DNA from 4 places in the Dysgonomonas sp. GY617 genome. Region 1 is predicted to be linked to each of the others. Evidence: riboswitches for the same ligand, from Rfam matches in the RefSeq annotation. Region 1 holds a riboswitch; each other region holds the start of a gene.
What was found. Region 1 has a riboswitch for cobalamin ahead of IR022_RS00775 (threonine/serine exporter ThrE family protein). Riboswitches for the same ligand answer to the same signal wherever they lie in the genome.
Positions count from the first base shown of each region.

Region 2: it holds a riboswitch for cobalamin, as region 1 does, so the genes downstream of both, IR022_RS03560 (TonB-dependent receptor) here and IR022_RS00775 (threonine/serine exporter ThrE family protein) in region 1, are expected to answer to the same signal.
Region 3: it holds a riboswitch for cobalamin, as region 1 does, so the genes downstream of both, pflB (formate C-acetyltransferase) here and IR022_RS00775 (threonine/serine exporter ThrE family protein) in region 1, are expected to answer to the same signal.
Region 4: it holds a riboswitch for cobalamin, as region 1 does, so the genes downstream of both, IR022_RS08760 (cysteine-rich CWC family protein) here and IR022_RS00775 (threonine/serine exporter ThrE family protein) in region 1, are expected to answer to the same signal.

Region 1 is NZ_JADCLR010000001.1:215,780-219,652, reverse strand. It holds gene IR022_RS00780 (hypothetical protein) at 599-1,417, shown strand; cobalamin riboswitch at 1,457-1,661, shown strand; gene IR022_RS00775 (threonine/serine exporter ThrE family protein) at 1,860-2,642, shown strand; gene IR022_RS00770 (threonine/serine exporter family protein) at 2,654-3,163, shown strand; cobalamin riboswitch at 3,326-3,533, shown strand.
Region 2 is NZ_JADCLR010000001.1:848,490-852,362, reverse strand. It holds gene IR022_RS03570 (M24 family metallopeptidase) at 1-783, opposite strand, end outside; gene IR022_RS03565 (helix-turn-helix domain-containing protein) at 944-1,822, shown strand; cobalamin riboswitch at 1,997-2,196, shown strand; gene IR022_RS03560 (TonB-dependent receptor) at 2,325-3,873, shown strand, end outside.
Region 3 is NZ_JADCLR010000022.1:144,481-148,353, forward strand. It holds gene IR022_RS12950 (porin family protein) at 1-576, opposite strand, end outside; gene IR022_RS12955 (3'-5' exonuclease) at 779-1,270, opposite strand; gene IR022_RS12960 (hypothetical protein) at 1,594-1,896, shown strand; cobalamin riboswitch at 2,292-2,494, shown strand; gene pflB (formate C-acetyltransferase) at 2,659-3,873, shown strand, end outside.
Region 4 is NZ_JADCLR010000014.1:7,069-10,941, forward strand. It holds gene IR022_RS08755 (hypothetical protein) at 1-1,397, shown strand, start outside; cobalamin riboswitch at 1,761-2,029, shown strand; gene IR022_RS08760 (cysteine-rich CWC family protein) at 2,190-2,408, shown strand; gene IR022_RS08765 (phosphoenolpyruvate carboxykinase) at 2,551-3,873, shown strand, end outside.

The sequences.
Region 1 (3,873 bases):
TTCAAAAAAACTAGTCCTTTTTGAAGAGAGAGAGATAATGGGTTATATTTTTAAAATCGTCGTTGAGCACAAAGATAAGTATAGAATTTAAAATCTAAACAATTTCAACGATTCATTCACAATAAAAAAAACATCATAAACTAAATGAACCTTCTATATTACAACAACTTACCAAAACGACCTCCTTTTAGGTTAACCTTAAATTGGAATAATCAGTTCGTAAAATCCAAGCTTATAACGCTTTACAAGCGTAAATAAAACACATTCAAAATTCAACAATTAATATGTTTAAGAAATATTCAAGTATTGATAATTAATTTTTCTCTTTTTATTTGTTAATCCACAAACAACATATTCACATATCTATCGATTATAAAATAAATCTATCACAATATTCATCAAAAAATCGAAGAAGAGTCTTTTTAGACATAAGCATCACGCAATTAGACATATCTACAATATGCCAATTTCTTTTTTCTGCTTATTATTAACCTCCTATCAATTTAATCCTTTATATTTGTAATACTAATTTTATTATCACACAGTGTTAATCTCAACCGACTTCGATCTGTAACACAAGGTCTAAACTTATAATAATATGAAAAACTTAATTTACCTGATACTTATTAGCTTGTTCGCCTCGTCATGCTCTGACTCTGACAAAATCTTAGATGATGATGACTCTAAATCGCCAAACCCACTAGTAAAAATACAAGTAAAAGCTAAACAGCAAACCGGAAATATTTTTGAGCTAATACAGTTTGATATATATTCCGAAAGTAGCTTTACACTATTGGACATATATGATTCATACGACTCTTTGGTATGGACTGTTCCTGAGGTTGGCCGCTTTCATCTTTTTACTGATCACTCATTTACATGGCGATGGTCTCAAAACTTCTTTCTTCCATCCAAATACAAATCCATTCTATTAGGATATAAGGATAATAAGATTATACAGGCAGATACTACTTATATTGACATTCTCGATGATAAAGATTTTTTAGGCCTCAATTGGAAAGATATAACCGAATCTGCTCCACATAGCACAGGATACGCAAATGTTCTATCTGACGATCATGAGCTAGGTACCTACTATGTCTTCGAAGATAATACTCCATCTATTGACCTATCTTCATTCACTCGCAAAAGCGAAGATGAGAGTGTGTTTGCAAAAAGAAGCGAAAAAATTCTCTTCAACTACATAAGCTCCTTATATACAAAACCAACTTATACAACCAGTACAAATGACCTGCTGACAGAAAAATACAACCAGCTATTCAAACATAAAAAAGAAGGGGCAAAGCCTCTAGCTATCTGGGTTACTGACAAATCAAACATTGTTCTGTATACATTTAAAGAAGATTTTGCCGACTATTATTCCTTTAGAATTCACGCAGAGCCCAAGCATAATTAAAATTGTACGGATCGCTATGATTTGACAAATTCATTTAATATCTTTACCCCAAGTTTTGGTGTCAGTTTCTGTATGCACAGAAATTGATGAAAAGGGAATCAGGTGCAAATCCTGAACAGACCCGCTGCTGTAAGCTCTACAACAGTCTTTGAACAAATCTCACACCACTGTTTCGGATAACGAAACGGGAAGGGGTTCGAAGATAGAGCAAGTCAGAAGACCTGCCAATACTTAACAGATTAATCCTCTCGGGTTTTAGAGGTGCAACGAACAAAAAATGCAATAGCAGTCATCTTATTTTTAGAAAAGAATAATGATTCTATATTGAATAGAATTTGTAGGCTAACTGTGGTTTCGAAAGACTAACACACAGCAACCTTGTCACTATTTTCTAATATATAGCAACTGTTTATTGTTCTCAATAAAACAAATAATTACATAGGTGGAAACAGACAAATTTATTCAGGCTGATCGGTTTGCCAAACTTATACTCGACATGAGCACTCTCCTACTATCGTCGGGCGCTCACTGTGGACGTATCAACCGCAATGTACAACGCTTTGCTGACACATGGCATTTCAGAATCGATCTTTTCATTTCCTTTACAGGCGTTTCGGTAACGGTTGTCGACATGAATAACCCCGAAAACAAAGCAACAAGTAACAGGCAAGCAACTACTCATGGCGTTCATTATGGTATTCTTACCGAAATAAGCCTTCTATCGTGGAAAGCTTACGAAGAAAAGATGTCAATAGATGAGGTTGAGAAGCTACTTTCGGACATCCATTATACTCCGCGACACAATAAATGGACTATACGCCTCGGCATCGGATTTGCTTGTGCGGCTCTATGTATACTTGCCGGCGGCGACTGGATAAATGGTTCTATTGCTTTTGTGGCAGCTACTACGGGATTAATTGTAAGGCAACAAGTTATGGCATGTAAATTTAATGCTATGATTGCCATTCTTTTATCAGCCTTTGTCACCACTATGATTTCGGGAATGGATATGCTCTATCACATCGGACAATCTCCAGAAAAGACAATTGCAACCTCCGTCTTATTTCTTATACCCGGTGTTCCCCTTATCAATTCAGTTATAGACCTCTTCGAGGGATACATTCCTACAGCTTTGGCACGGGGTATGTTTGGAGGCTTCGTTCTCCTCTGCATTGCAGTAGGCATGTCGCTTAGTATCGCATTAATAGGAGTCAATAACTTTTAAGAATTAGAAATATGACCGATTTTATATTTTTGATGTTCAAAGATGCCGCCTTTGCATTTCTTGTAGCTGTGGGCTTTGCCCTCCTCTTCGAAACCCCCAAGCGGGTTCTATATGTTGCTGGTTTATTGGGAGGAATAGGACACTGCATTCGCTTTATCCTCCTTCATTTCGATTTCGGATTAGTATCATCCACTCTTGCCGGATCTATATTTATAGGTATAGCAGGTATATATTGTGCACACAAAGTGCATACACCTCCCGTGGTATTTACAATGCCAGCATGTATAACGATGATTCCCGGATTGTATGCCTATCGCACCATGATGGGATGGATTAAAATTTACACCGATGGGTTGATCACTCAAGAACCTCATATTTTGCAAGAGACAGCGTATAATTTCATTCTTACCTCATCGCTCCTATTCTCGTTAGCAATAGGTATATGTGTAGGCGCTCTATTTTTCAGAAAGAAAAGTACCAAAGAAATTAAACTGGGCAAAACCACCATCATAAAATTCTAACAATATGGATAGTTTTTAATTATAGTATTTTGTATAAAAGCTCTGAGCAGCGATTGTTCGGAGCTTTTTTTTTAAGAGAGATAAATATCAATAGACTCGATGTAACAAGCATTCTGGCAACATTATATTTATAATAAATAATGAACTCTCGTTTTTTTTACTATTTTTGCTTTTGATTTTGGTGGCATTAATCTATTTTACGGACATATGCTGAAAAGAGAATCAGGTGAAATTCCTGAACAGACCCGCTGCTGTAAGCTCTACAACAGTCTTTGAACAAATCTCACACCACTGTTTCGACTAAAGAAATGGGAAGGATGTTCAAAAGACGGAGTAAGTCAGAAGACCTGCCAAAATAAATATACGTTAGATGCTTTCGAGGAGTAAGGCTGAAAACGCAAAACCAGACAGATTACATTTTCATTTAAGGAATTACTTAATTACAGCCGAAACGCTGTATATAATGCTCTTATCGGAGTCTGAAGCGTTTACAACATCTTCAAAATAAGCAAATCGCAATACATATATTACGACAAGCCTGCCTTGTCTCTAAAGATAAAATAATAGGAATGTTCTAAAGATATTCCGCTGTGGTGTTTTAGTATTTGGAAAGCCCTAAGTAGTGATTACTTGGGGCTTTTCGATGTAGAGAATACCAAATTACTGACCAAATAGCTTAAAATTAGTAATACATTTGTAGACTAATTAAA
Region 2 (3,873 bases), 630 kb from region 1:
TGACAAAACAATATCTCCTTCTTGTATTATTCGTGGAGCTTGAGAGCGATATTGCCAAGCAGGAGGTCCCCAAGCAATATATTCAGGACCCGACCCCATTAAAATTTCGGCTGTAAATCCTCCCATCGAAATACAAGTAGAGGTTATAGCTGCCGCTACTTCAGCTTCACTTACCCCAGGTCTCACTGTTATGCGCATAGCTTCACTCATTGCTTCACCAATATGTGCAGCATATCTAACCAAAGCCAATTCTTCCTCACTTTTCGGGGCAGCTAGTTTGAAAAAATCCATATAAACTGGCTTAATTTCAGCATTAGGAAATGCCTCCATTATACCCTTCCATGTACGGTGAGGCAATGCTCCATCGAAATAAAATGGAGGATATGGCTCTAGTCCAATGATTCCAATCTTTGGTCTATCAGGTAAACCTATTTCCTTGAGCATATTTCCAATGTTTGCACCTGTCTTTCCAACATATATTTGTTCGGGCTCAATCCATTGTTGATCTCCACGCATAGATGCCTGCATATGGTCGGCAACCATCATAGGAGCAAAAGTTATAACAACCGGCTTTGCCTCTTTGTGAAAAATCACTACAGAACCTAGTCTATCATTTGTAAAATAATGATCGATACAAAATGGTGCGGGTGCAGCAGATTCTCTATCTCCGTAAATAATAAGTGTATCTAGCTCATTATTTCTCATTATTGTGCGTGCTATCTCCCAACGACGATCGCGTTCTCTGAATGATAAAGGTGCTGGAATTGTCATTTTTGTTTTCATACTTCAATATTTTTAGTTTATACTCTTATTTGAAAAAGAACTACTGCAAAGTAATGGGTTATTGTCTCGGTGAATATTATCCGAAAAGAACAATAAATGTTCAATAGGTTTGTTTTATTGAAATATAAACATCTTCTTTACAGTAAATTTACATAGTCAAATGGAAGGTATAACTGAGATAGAAAACTATGACATATCTTATGTATCAAAAGAAATAGGTCTACTTGATATAGAGGGGATAGTTGTAAATAAGACAGATGATTCAGTAAGGAAGGGATTGACAAATTATCCACATTCTGTTAGTGGATTCATTTGTGCAATTTGTGTGGAAGGTAGTGCAGAATTGAAGATAAATTTCCAAAAAAGAGAACTAAAACCCGGTACTTTGATGGTGGTATTACCCCACTCCATGATGGAACCTATAACCGTTTCAGATGACTTGCATATAGATACTATCTTCTTCTCTTTAGACTTAGTCTCCAGAGATTCTTTATCCAATGACTTTGTTCTTTTTCAGGAAATACGTCAAATGCCATGTATAAAATTAAGTGATAGTCACTTTGATATATTTAGAAAACACCATAATAATATTTCGATGCATTATTACAGAGAACATAGTAAAAGCAAATTAGATATACTTAAATATCTATTACTTGCTCTTCTTACTGATATAAAAGATCTATACAATGACAATCCAGAGCAAAACAATAAACATACAAGAGGTAAAGAACTAACCCTTCAATTTTTTGATTTATTATATAAATATCACAAAGAACAAAGAAGCGTTTCTTTCTATGCAAGCGAAATGCATTTAACGACCAAATATCTCACAACCATGATACGTAAACATACAGGAAGATCTATTCTTAGCTGGATAAATGAAGCTATCATAGCACAAGCAAAATCAATATTAAAGACTTCAAATTTGTCAATCACGGAGATCACCGATGCATTGCACTTTACTGAGCCATCACTCTTTTGTCGGTTCTTCAAAAAACATACAAATATGACACCCTCCGAATACAGATATAAGTACTAAAACAGATAAGAAAAAGAGATAAATCGCATACCTTGATATTATTTTAAGCCTAATGTCATTTTCAGAGAATCTACTATCCCCTTAAATAAGATTACTATAATTAGTAACAATTAGAAATAATACGACCTACAAATTATCAAATAAATAATTATTATCTTATATAAATATATTTTATACCTTTGACGCTGATTTAGTAATTGAAGTATTTCTTATACTTTAATGAAAGGGAACCCGGTGAAAATCCGGGGCTGTACCTGCAGCTGTAATTCCTCATTATGTTGGTCAAAATTTCTATAACCACTGTATCGGATAGATATGGGAAGGTTTTTGACCAGAGGATAGCCAGAAGACCTGCTAGATCATAATAAACACCAAGCTTCCAGGAATAGAAAGCTGTGTATGATACTCGCAAAAAGGTATTTATCACTATTTTATTTAGCAGTAATAAGCTGCGTAAAGGAAACTCGATGTTTTATTTTATTTGACTAAAATAAAACAAAATATGAGCCATCGTACATTATTAACCCTAGTGACGCTCTTAATAAGTTGTCACTTGCTGTATGCACAAAAATTCTCGATCAAAGGGTCTATCACTGACTTTTCGAATAAGGAAGCACTCATTGGTGCAACCATCCATCTCCATAATACCAACATCAGTGTATCTACTGATAAAGACGGTAATTATGCAATCAACCATCTATCGCCCAATACTTACACTCTAATTGCATCTTACATTGGCTATAATCCTGCAGAAAGCACTATAACAATCAAAGATACTTCAGTTCTTGTCAATTTGACCTTGAAGAGCAAACCCACCTCAATGAATGAGATAGTAGTTACAGGAACAGGAACTGAGCACTATCTTAAGGATGCCCCTGTGCAGACTGAAGTGATTAAGGGTGCTGCATTAAAAGAGTATGCGGGTCGGGACATAGAAGATGTATTAGGTGGATTATCTTCTTCTCTCACTTTCAATCGGAACGACATGGGAAGTAACCTTCAATTAAACGGATTGAAAAACGATTACATCCTAATTCTTATCGACGGTAAACGGATAAATGGCGACGTTGGTGGTCAGAACGATTTAAGCCGAATCAATATGCATAATATTGATCGAATTGAAATTGTAAAAGGTGCAGTATCTTCTCTATATGGTTCGGATGCAATTGGAGGTGTTATCAATTTCATATCAAAGAAAAACAAAGATAAATTCAGTGCATCCAATACAACCCGAATTGGAGAATACGGGGATATAGACCAAGGAAACAGCTTTAGTTTCAACCATGGTAAATGGAATTCAACAAGCTCATTCATCTTTAATCATACAGACGGATGGAGAAATACTACCCAAGAATGGCATCGAAATACATTATACAATAACAGTGTTACCAAGACAGTAAACAGATCGACTAACTATACGCTGTCACAGAATTTATCTTATCAAGTAAATAAAAACTTAATCTTAACAGCAGATGCCTCATTTCATGAAAAATGGACTTATCGCCCGACAGGGATTCCATTATGGAGATTAAATGATTTTTATTATCGTAATCAGACCTACGCAACAGGAGCAAAATACAATCTTACAGGAAAGAATTTTCTTTCATTCGATTTATCTTATGATCGTTATGACTATTACTATGATTATACAAACCGTGAATATACCGACTATTTTGATGAAAACGGAAATAGGATCGTTTACTATCCCGATGACCGTATTCTTCAAACATCTCAACGCCGATGGTTAAGCAACTCAAAAGGTGTCTTTTATTTAGGTAAAAAGAATACGCTAAGTGCAGGTTTAGAGTATATGTGGGACGAGCTAGTGTCGCCTCGTAGATTGCAGGGAGATAGGTCTTCTACTTACGCTTTATCTCCTTACGTGCAAGATGAATGGAATATAACAGATCAGTTCAACATAACAGCAGGTTTAAGACTAGATTATAATAAAGATTTTGGACAGACCCTAACGCCCAAAATTTCGGCAATGTATAAATTAGGAGACTTCAATCTGCGTGCCACCTATTCCAATGGCTTTAAAGCTCCGACTA
Region 3 (3,873 bases), on a different contig from region 1:
TACAGCATATTCAGCACCTATACCTGCCAACAGCCCCCACTCTATGCGGTTATCTCTACGACTGTCAAAAGGATTCTTCTCATCATAAAAATAAGGTTCGTAAAACTGCAAATAATTACCCTCCGGAATATTGGCATTATAATTTAAAGATGCTGTAACACCCTTCACTCTGCTGTTTGCCCAATAAGCAGCATATCCTCCGATGTTAGTAAAACCTCTCAGCTTATTACCTCCAAAAGAGAAGTGAGCCATCAAGGGTAATTTGATATAACTATTCTCGGTTTTTTGATAAATGCCTTCGTAATAATAACTACGGCTCTTTTTATAGTCTTTCCGAATATAGATGACTTCTGCTTGTACTGCCAACCAATCTTTAAAGTTATAACGTAGAGGAATGCCAACCGTAAAGCTATTTTGACCTTCATATTTAGTAAACGAACGATAAAGTGTACTTGTATTTAGGTTATTGCGAACGTATCCACCCGATATCCCCAGTTCTAGTTGTGCCTGCACCTTTGGAGAGATCATACATGCACATAGTAAGAGTATTGCGGAAAACAATTGTTTCTGCTTCATAAGACTAAGATTATTACGATGTTTGAGGAAATAAATATTCAAACAAATCTAAGAATCAAATAGTTTTAGAGAATGTACCTTTTAATATTTCCATCCTAAACAATTAACTTTTAAGAATATAAGAGATACCTAAGTCAAAAGTTCAGGAAAATAGAGGAAGAGTTAGACTAAATGCCAATCAGTAGATAACGATGATGCAAGTTTACAACAATTGCATTGCTATTTCGGCACAAGCTTCGGCATCAGCCAGGGCATTATGATGGTTTGTTAGAATATACCCACAATCTTCTGAAACAGTGTGTAGTTGATGATTGGGTAAGTGACGTAATTGACGACGCGATTCTGCCAAAGTACAGTAAAACTGATAATCAGGATAGTCCATTTGATAAGAGCGAAACACTGCTTTCAGGCAGGCTTCATCAAATCCTTTGTTATGAGCTACAAGAGGCAAACCCTCAATAAGAGGTTCTATTTGTTTCCATACTTCCAAAAACACAGATTCGTTAGCTGTGTCTTCATCTGTCAACCCATGAACAGCAGTATTTCCATAGTTATAATAATTGGGCTCAGGCTGAATAAGACTGTAAAAACGATCTGTAATACTTCCATTTCGCACAACCACAATACCAACACTACACACACTTGAAAGTTCGTGATTAGCTGTTTCAAAATCTATGGCTGCAAAATCTCGTATCATTTAAACCTATAATATATTTATGAGTAAAATTAGGAATAAAATTTCTATCTATTATTAATGAACAAAGAGAATATTTAGTGTATCAAAACACCATCTATTTTACTTTATCTCTCCGTCTCAAGGAGGAAGAATAGTCCATAACATCTTTTAGTATAAGTTTCAAAATGGAGATATAAATCTTGTATTTTCATTAGATTCATTTAGAATTTATTCCGATGAATCTAAAAGATCATTAAAAAAGGAACTCATTTAAAATATTACTTGTTCAAAGAACGTATACAATAGTAGATAGGGTTAATAATTTTCATAAAAAGAGAGCCATGGTAAAGACAATTGCAATAATAACAGATAAAGGTGTTCCGAGTACAGAGATAAAAGAAAATACATTGATAAATGTATTTAAACTCGAAGGTAATAGAGTTTCCGGATATGAAAGTATAAAACTTGATAGTGCAGATACCAATAGCTTTTCGAAGCTATTAAAACTAAAAGAGATTAGTTTGATATATATTGACAATGTCAATAACGAGTTACACAGAATGTTACACAAACTAGGTATAGGGGTTAAATGTAAAGAGGAATGGGAAGGCGATCAGTTTATTGGACAGTTTGTATTTGGTTAATATGATCCTAAATCAAATATTCTTTTGGAGAGTTATATCTAACTAAAACTGTTGTAATAAATAAGCCATACCTAAACCTTATCGTTATATTAAAAGTAGTTATCGTACACTTGAAGAGAAAAACTTAAAATAACAGAGAAACAGACATTAAATATCCTATTTAATGTCTGTTTCTCTGTTATTGGTAATTGAAAATTTTTAGTAGTACAAGTGAAGAAAGTACTAATCAAATCAATATAAGCGTCATCTGTATGAGAACATACGTAAATAAATGATCCAACCATTATTATAACCAGAACTCGATAATAATGTATGTTACTTCTTTGTTATAATGAGCTTTTGCATGAGCAAATAATTATTTATGACAAAAAACAAATAACTCCGATAAAAGTTACTATTTTTGTATACATTTTGGTGTCATTTTCTGTATTCTTAGAAAAATGATGAAAAGGGAATCGGGTGAAAATCTCGAACAGACCCGCTGCTGTAAGCTCTACAAGCATTTTTGAAGAACTCAAAACCACTGTTCATAAAAGAATGGGAAGGAATTTCAAAAATAGAGTAAGTCAGAAGACCTGCCAATGATGATAAAGTTTGATGCTTTCGGGAAATAAAGCAATACAACATCTTACGAATCTAATACTTTTTTATCGGAGACCAGTAGACATTTAACATTTCTACACAGCCATAAAGAAAGTACGTCAATTTCAAAAATAATTTCTGTCAAAATAAAGTTTACATATCTAATCATTAATAAAAAAAATGGAAATATATAAAGATTTTAAAGGTACAAAATGGAAAGAAAAAATTGATATAAACGATTTTATCCTAAAAAATTACACTGAGTATACCGGTGATGAGTCTTTCCTTGAAGGGCCAACAGATGCTACCACCAAATTGTGGGAGAAACTGAGCGAAATGTTTAAGGTCGAAAAAGAAAAAGGCGTTTATGATGCTGAAACTAAAATACCTTCGCAGATTGATGCTTATGAAGCCGGATATATAGATAAAACTCTAGAGAAAATAGTCGGTGTACAGACAGACAAACCTCTCAAAAGAGCTATCTTCCCAAATGGCGGAATCCGCATGGTGCAACAAAGCCTCGAAGAATATGGGTACAAACTAGATCCAATCACATCAGAAATATTTACAAAATACCGTAAAACACATAACGAAGGTGTATTTTCTGCCTATACAGACAGTATTCGTCGTGCAAGAAGTAACGGCTTATTAACGGGTCTGCCTGACGCATATGGTCGAGGACGTATTATTGGTGACTACCGTCGGGTAGCACTTTATGGTGTAGATCGCCTGATTGCTGAAAGAGAGAAACGATACAAAGAGTGCGATCCTGTTGTAATGACTGATGATTTGATTCGTCTTCGCGAAGAGTTGAATTCTCAGATTCAAGCAATGAAAGCACTCAAACGAATGGCTGCTTTTTATGGTTTCGACATTTCAAACCCTGCTGCTAATGCACAAGAGGCTATCCAATGGACATACTTCGGTTACTTAGGAGCAATTAAAGATCAAAATGGTGCTGCAATGAGCTTGGGTCGTGTAACAACTTTCCTTGATATTTATATTGAGCGTGATCTTAAAGCTGGTTTGATTACTGAAAAAGAAGCTCAAGAAATGGTCGACCATTTCGTTATGAAACTGCGCATTGTTCGTTACTTACGTACTAACGAATATAATGAACTGTTCTCTGGTGATCCTGTTTGGGTAACAGAGTCTATTGGAGGAATGACTAACAATGGAGCTTCTATGGTAACTAAAAACAGTTATCGTATGTTGCATACTCTTTATAATTTAGGACCATCACCCGAACCAAACCTCACCATTTTATGGAGTAACAGATTGCCTGAAAGCTGGAAAAAATATTGCGCAAAAGTATCTATTGATACATCTTCTCTTCAATACGAAAATGATGATATTATGCGTCCTCAGTTAGGAGATGATTATGGTATTGCTTGT
Region 4 (3,873 bases), on a different contig from region 1:
ATTCAGAGAACGATCAATTCGATCTTTTTGCGACTCACAATTCTACCGATGGTAAGATTAAATACCTAAACCCGAGTTCTTATCTGGATGAAGCGAAAGCCAAAAACATGGAGAACCTAATAAAAGCTAAGTATAGCCACAAATTTGAATCATTAACATGGCACTTGAATGGCTCATTTTTCAACAATACTTTTAATTACTATGGTAATCCATATGTATTTAGTAATATATTAGGCGAAAATGCTTCTTTTCATGAAGGACTTATGAAGCATAACCAAGGAGTAAATGTTATTGAGGCTGAAACAGGAATTACATCAACTGAACATAGCGATGCAATGTATTATTCTGCAAATGTAAAATACAACAACTTCACATCTAAATATGGCTATGATACAAACTATGATGGTGTATCAGGAAGCATATTCGATGCGATGGTCAATATTGCAGCACCAGTTCAAACAGATCATAAAGCAGGAGTTGAAGGAGGTGTTTTCTTTCAATCGTTTAGCAATATCGACTTTTTGCCTTTGTTAGACACAGATCCGTTTCATAATCTGACTATATTCAAAGCCAGACCATATTATAGTATTGATGGCGGAGACTTCAAACTATCACTCGGGGTCAATATTAATTGGGCTTCAGATATAGAGAACAAATTTGTAGCTGCTCCCTCCATCAAAACATCTTGGAACTTCAACGAGAAGAGTTTATTGTACTTTAATGTAGGTGGTGGTATTAACGACAATAACTTTGTAGAAATAAATCGAGAGAATAGATATATAAATCCTATATCTCGTGTATTTATTTCTCAAACATTATATGATGCTCAGATTGGAGTTAGATCGGGAATCGTAAGCGGTCTTGAATTTGATATCTTCGGAGGATATAAATATACTAAAGACGATCATTTATTTGTACCATACGATGCTGCATCATGGGGTAATGTTTCAGATATGTTGTATGCTAATCTGGGCGAAGGTCATTTCGGTGGAGCATTAAAAACTAAGTTAATCCCTTATACCGATCTTTCGTTGAAAGCAACTACACATTTTTACAACCTCAGCAAATATACTTTAACAGATAATGCACCTGAAAAGAAAGAAGCTTGGGGATTACCATCTTTAACTTTCGACTTTAATGCAGATTTTTCATTCATTGATAATCTTACACTATCAGTTAATTATATATTCGAAGGTGGACGCAAAATGTATGTAAACGAAGCTTCTTCCAAAATGGATAACATTAACGAACTGAATATTAAAGGAACTTATAATATATTAGATTGGTTATCATTCTTTGTAAGAGCAAACAACGTAATGAATCAAAAATACGAAAGACAATACGGTTATACCAATCAAGGCATTAATGCTCTTGGAGGTATAAGCCTAAAATTCTAAGAATAAATCTCATAACAGACCAACGCCCATATCTACGATTGTAGGTATGGGCGTTCTCTATTGACAGAGAATAGGAAAAAAAGGATCAATTCTAAGAAAAAAAAGAGATTTTGGTTATACCCCTATCAAGTCTTTATGCCGTTCTTTGCACTTAAGAACGAGGTTTTTCATACACATACATATAACGAATATCAATTACTAACAGTAAGTCTAAAAAAAGTGCCAGGAAAACACAATCCATAATATCTCAATTTAATATAGGACTCTCCTTCTCCTATAGGCACATTCTTGGAACAAAAAATCTTTCCTTCATTAAGGGAAGATTTTTTTGTTTCTGAGTGTAGCATCAATCATACATTTTATTATCTTTACACTGATTTTGGTGTTATTCTATCACAATCGCAGATAGAGTAATGAAAAGGGAATCCGGTGTAAATCTGGAACAGACCCGCTGCTGTAAGCTTCATTAAGAGTTTCTAAACAATACTCTAGCCACTGTCCGAATAGTAAGCAAAAACAGTAAACAACAAACTTGTTGATAACTGAGACCTGATAAATGCTGACTAAAAAGATGGGAAGGATGTTTAGAAATGAAGTAAGTCAGAAGACCTGCCAAAAAACACGAGCAAGAAACTCTCGGGAAATAGAGTTGATGCGACATATCATTACAACAATGATAGAAACTAAAAAAGACAAAGATGCTTTAGAAAAAAGCTATCAACAAAGACATGATCAGATCTTTCAAATAATCTGACCATAGAGAAAAACTTGTAGAAACATTAAATACAAAGGATGGATAAAATATGCCCTTGCTGTTCAATAAACTTTACCTGTAGAGTAGATAAAATTGAATTGTGTAATTGTTCAAGAATCAACCTAGCAGAGGGTGTCAGACAATACATTAAGACAACTTATGGAAACTGTTTATGCTTTGATTGTCTTAAAGATCTAAATGATCAATTTGTAAAATCACACGAAGAAAAGGCAAAGAATAAAGCAATCAGTAAGTAAACCAAAATAAGTCTTTTATCAATTCTTCTAATACAAGTAAAATGATTAAATTTGAAATTAGATTTTTGTTGAAGGAAATATCAAAACAGGATTATCAAAATAGATTCTAATAACTAAAATTATAAACAAAACCGAATAAACAATGCTAAACGAATTTACAATCAGTCGAGGAAAAGCGATGATTAACTTCTCGCTGAAATATTGTGATAACCGTCAGAAACTTTTGAATAGTTATGGTTTCAAGAAAGTAATCGACTCATTTATTCAAGTATTAAAGAAAGACAATGTCATTATATATGACTATTATATCAAGTACTTTAATAATAACGATGACGAATTTGCTCAATCACTTGTACAAGTATTCAAGTTCCTTACAGTTTGTGACGAGAACGAAATAGTAAGAGTAGACAACAGATATTCGGTTTGCTTTGCTGACAAAGACCTTTTCATTGAACTTATCGAACTATTATATTCATATTGGAGACGCTTAGACCGTATTTCGGTTGTTCGCAACTCAAGCCTTGGAGAAGGTTTGCAAGATGTTAGATTTACTCAGGCAAACTCTCAATTCAACGATCTAATTCTTGCGACTTATCGCCGCATCGAAGAGACCGTTATGGGATTTCAACACAGAGTATATCGCCAGTTAATTGCAGGTGCTAATGCTGGACTTATTCTTAATGACGAAGTATCATGGAATTGCCCAATCGAATACAAGGGACTATCAGCAGTACCATTTATAAGCACTGTGATATTTCAACCTCCATTGATTACATATACTAAAAGAAATACTCGTGACGGAATATTCCACGAACATTCTTCGAACCCCATAGCAAACATTTCTTTGAATGATGACGAATGGTTTGTATTCCCTGCTTGGGTAGGTAATATGCTTACTTTCGTTTATTTCCACAAAGACTTTATCGATCATGGCTTAGGTTTGTCTAATCTATTCGAATTGGCAACACCAAGCAGCTATATTGGTAAAAAGCCCGATATGATCTACGTATTCGGTTATGCTGATGGGCATGAAGAAAAACGTACGTTCTATTATAAAGACAAACAAAATGACATTCTTATTGGATATGCAAACTATTGCGACGATATCGACTATTTTGGCTATATGAAAAAAATGCTCCTAACTCTTCACAATGTGAAACAAATGGAGTTGGGTCGTTTACCAATACATGGAGCGATGGTAAACATTGCACTGAAAAACGGAAAAGAATCAAACATTATCATCATGGGTGATAGTGGTGCAGGAAAATCTGAGAGTTTGGAAGCATTCCGTAACCTGAATGAAAAATATATCAGACACATGCGTATCATTTTCGATGATATGGGTTATTTGAACATAGAAGCTGATGGTTCGGTTAAAGGGTATGGTACTGAAATAGGAGCATTTGTTCGTGTAGATGACTTAGATCCTTCGTATGCTTACCAACAATTAGACCGAGGAATATAT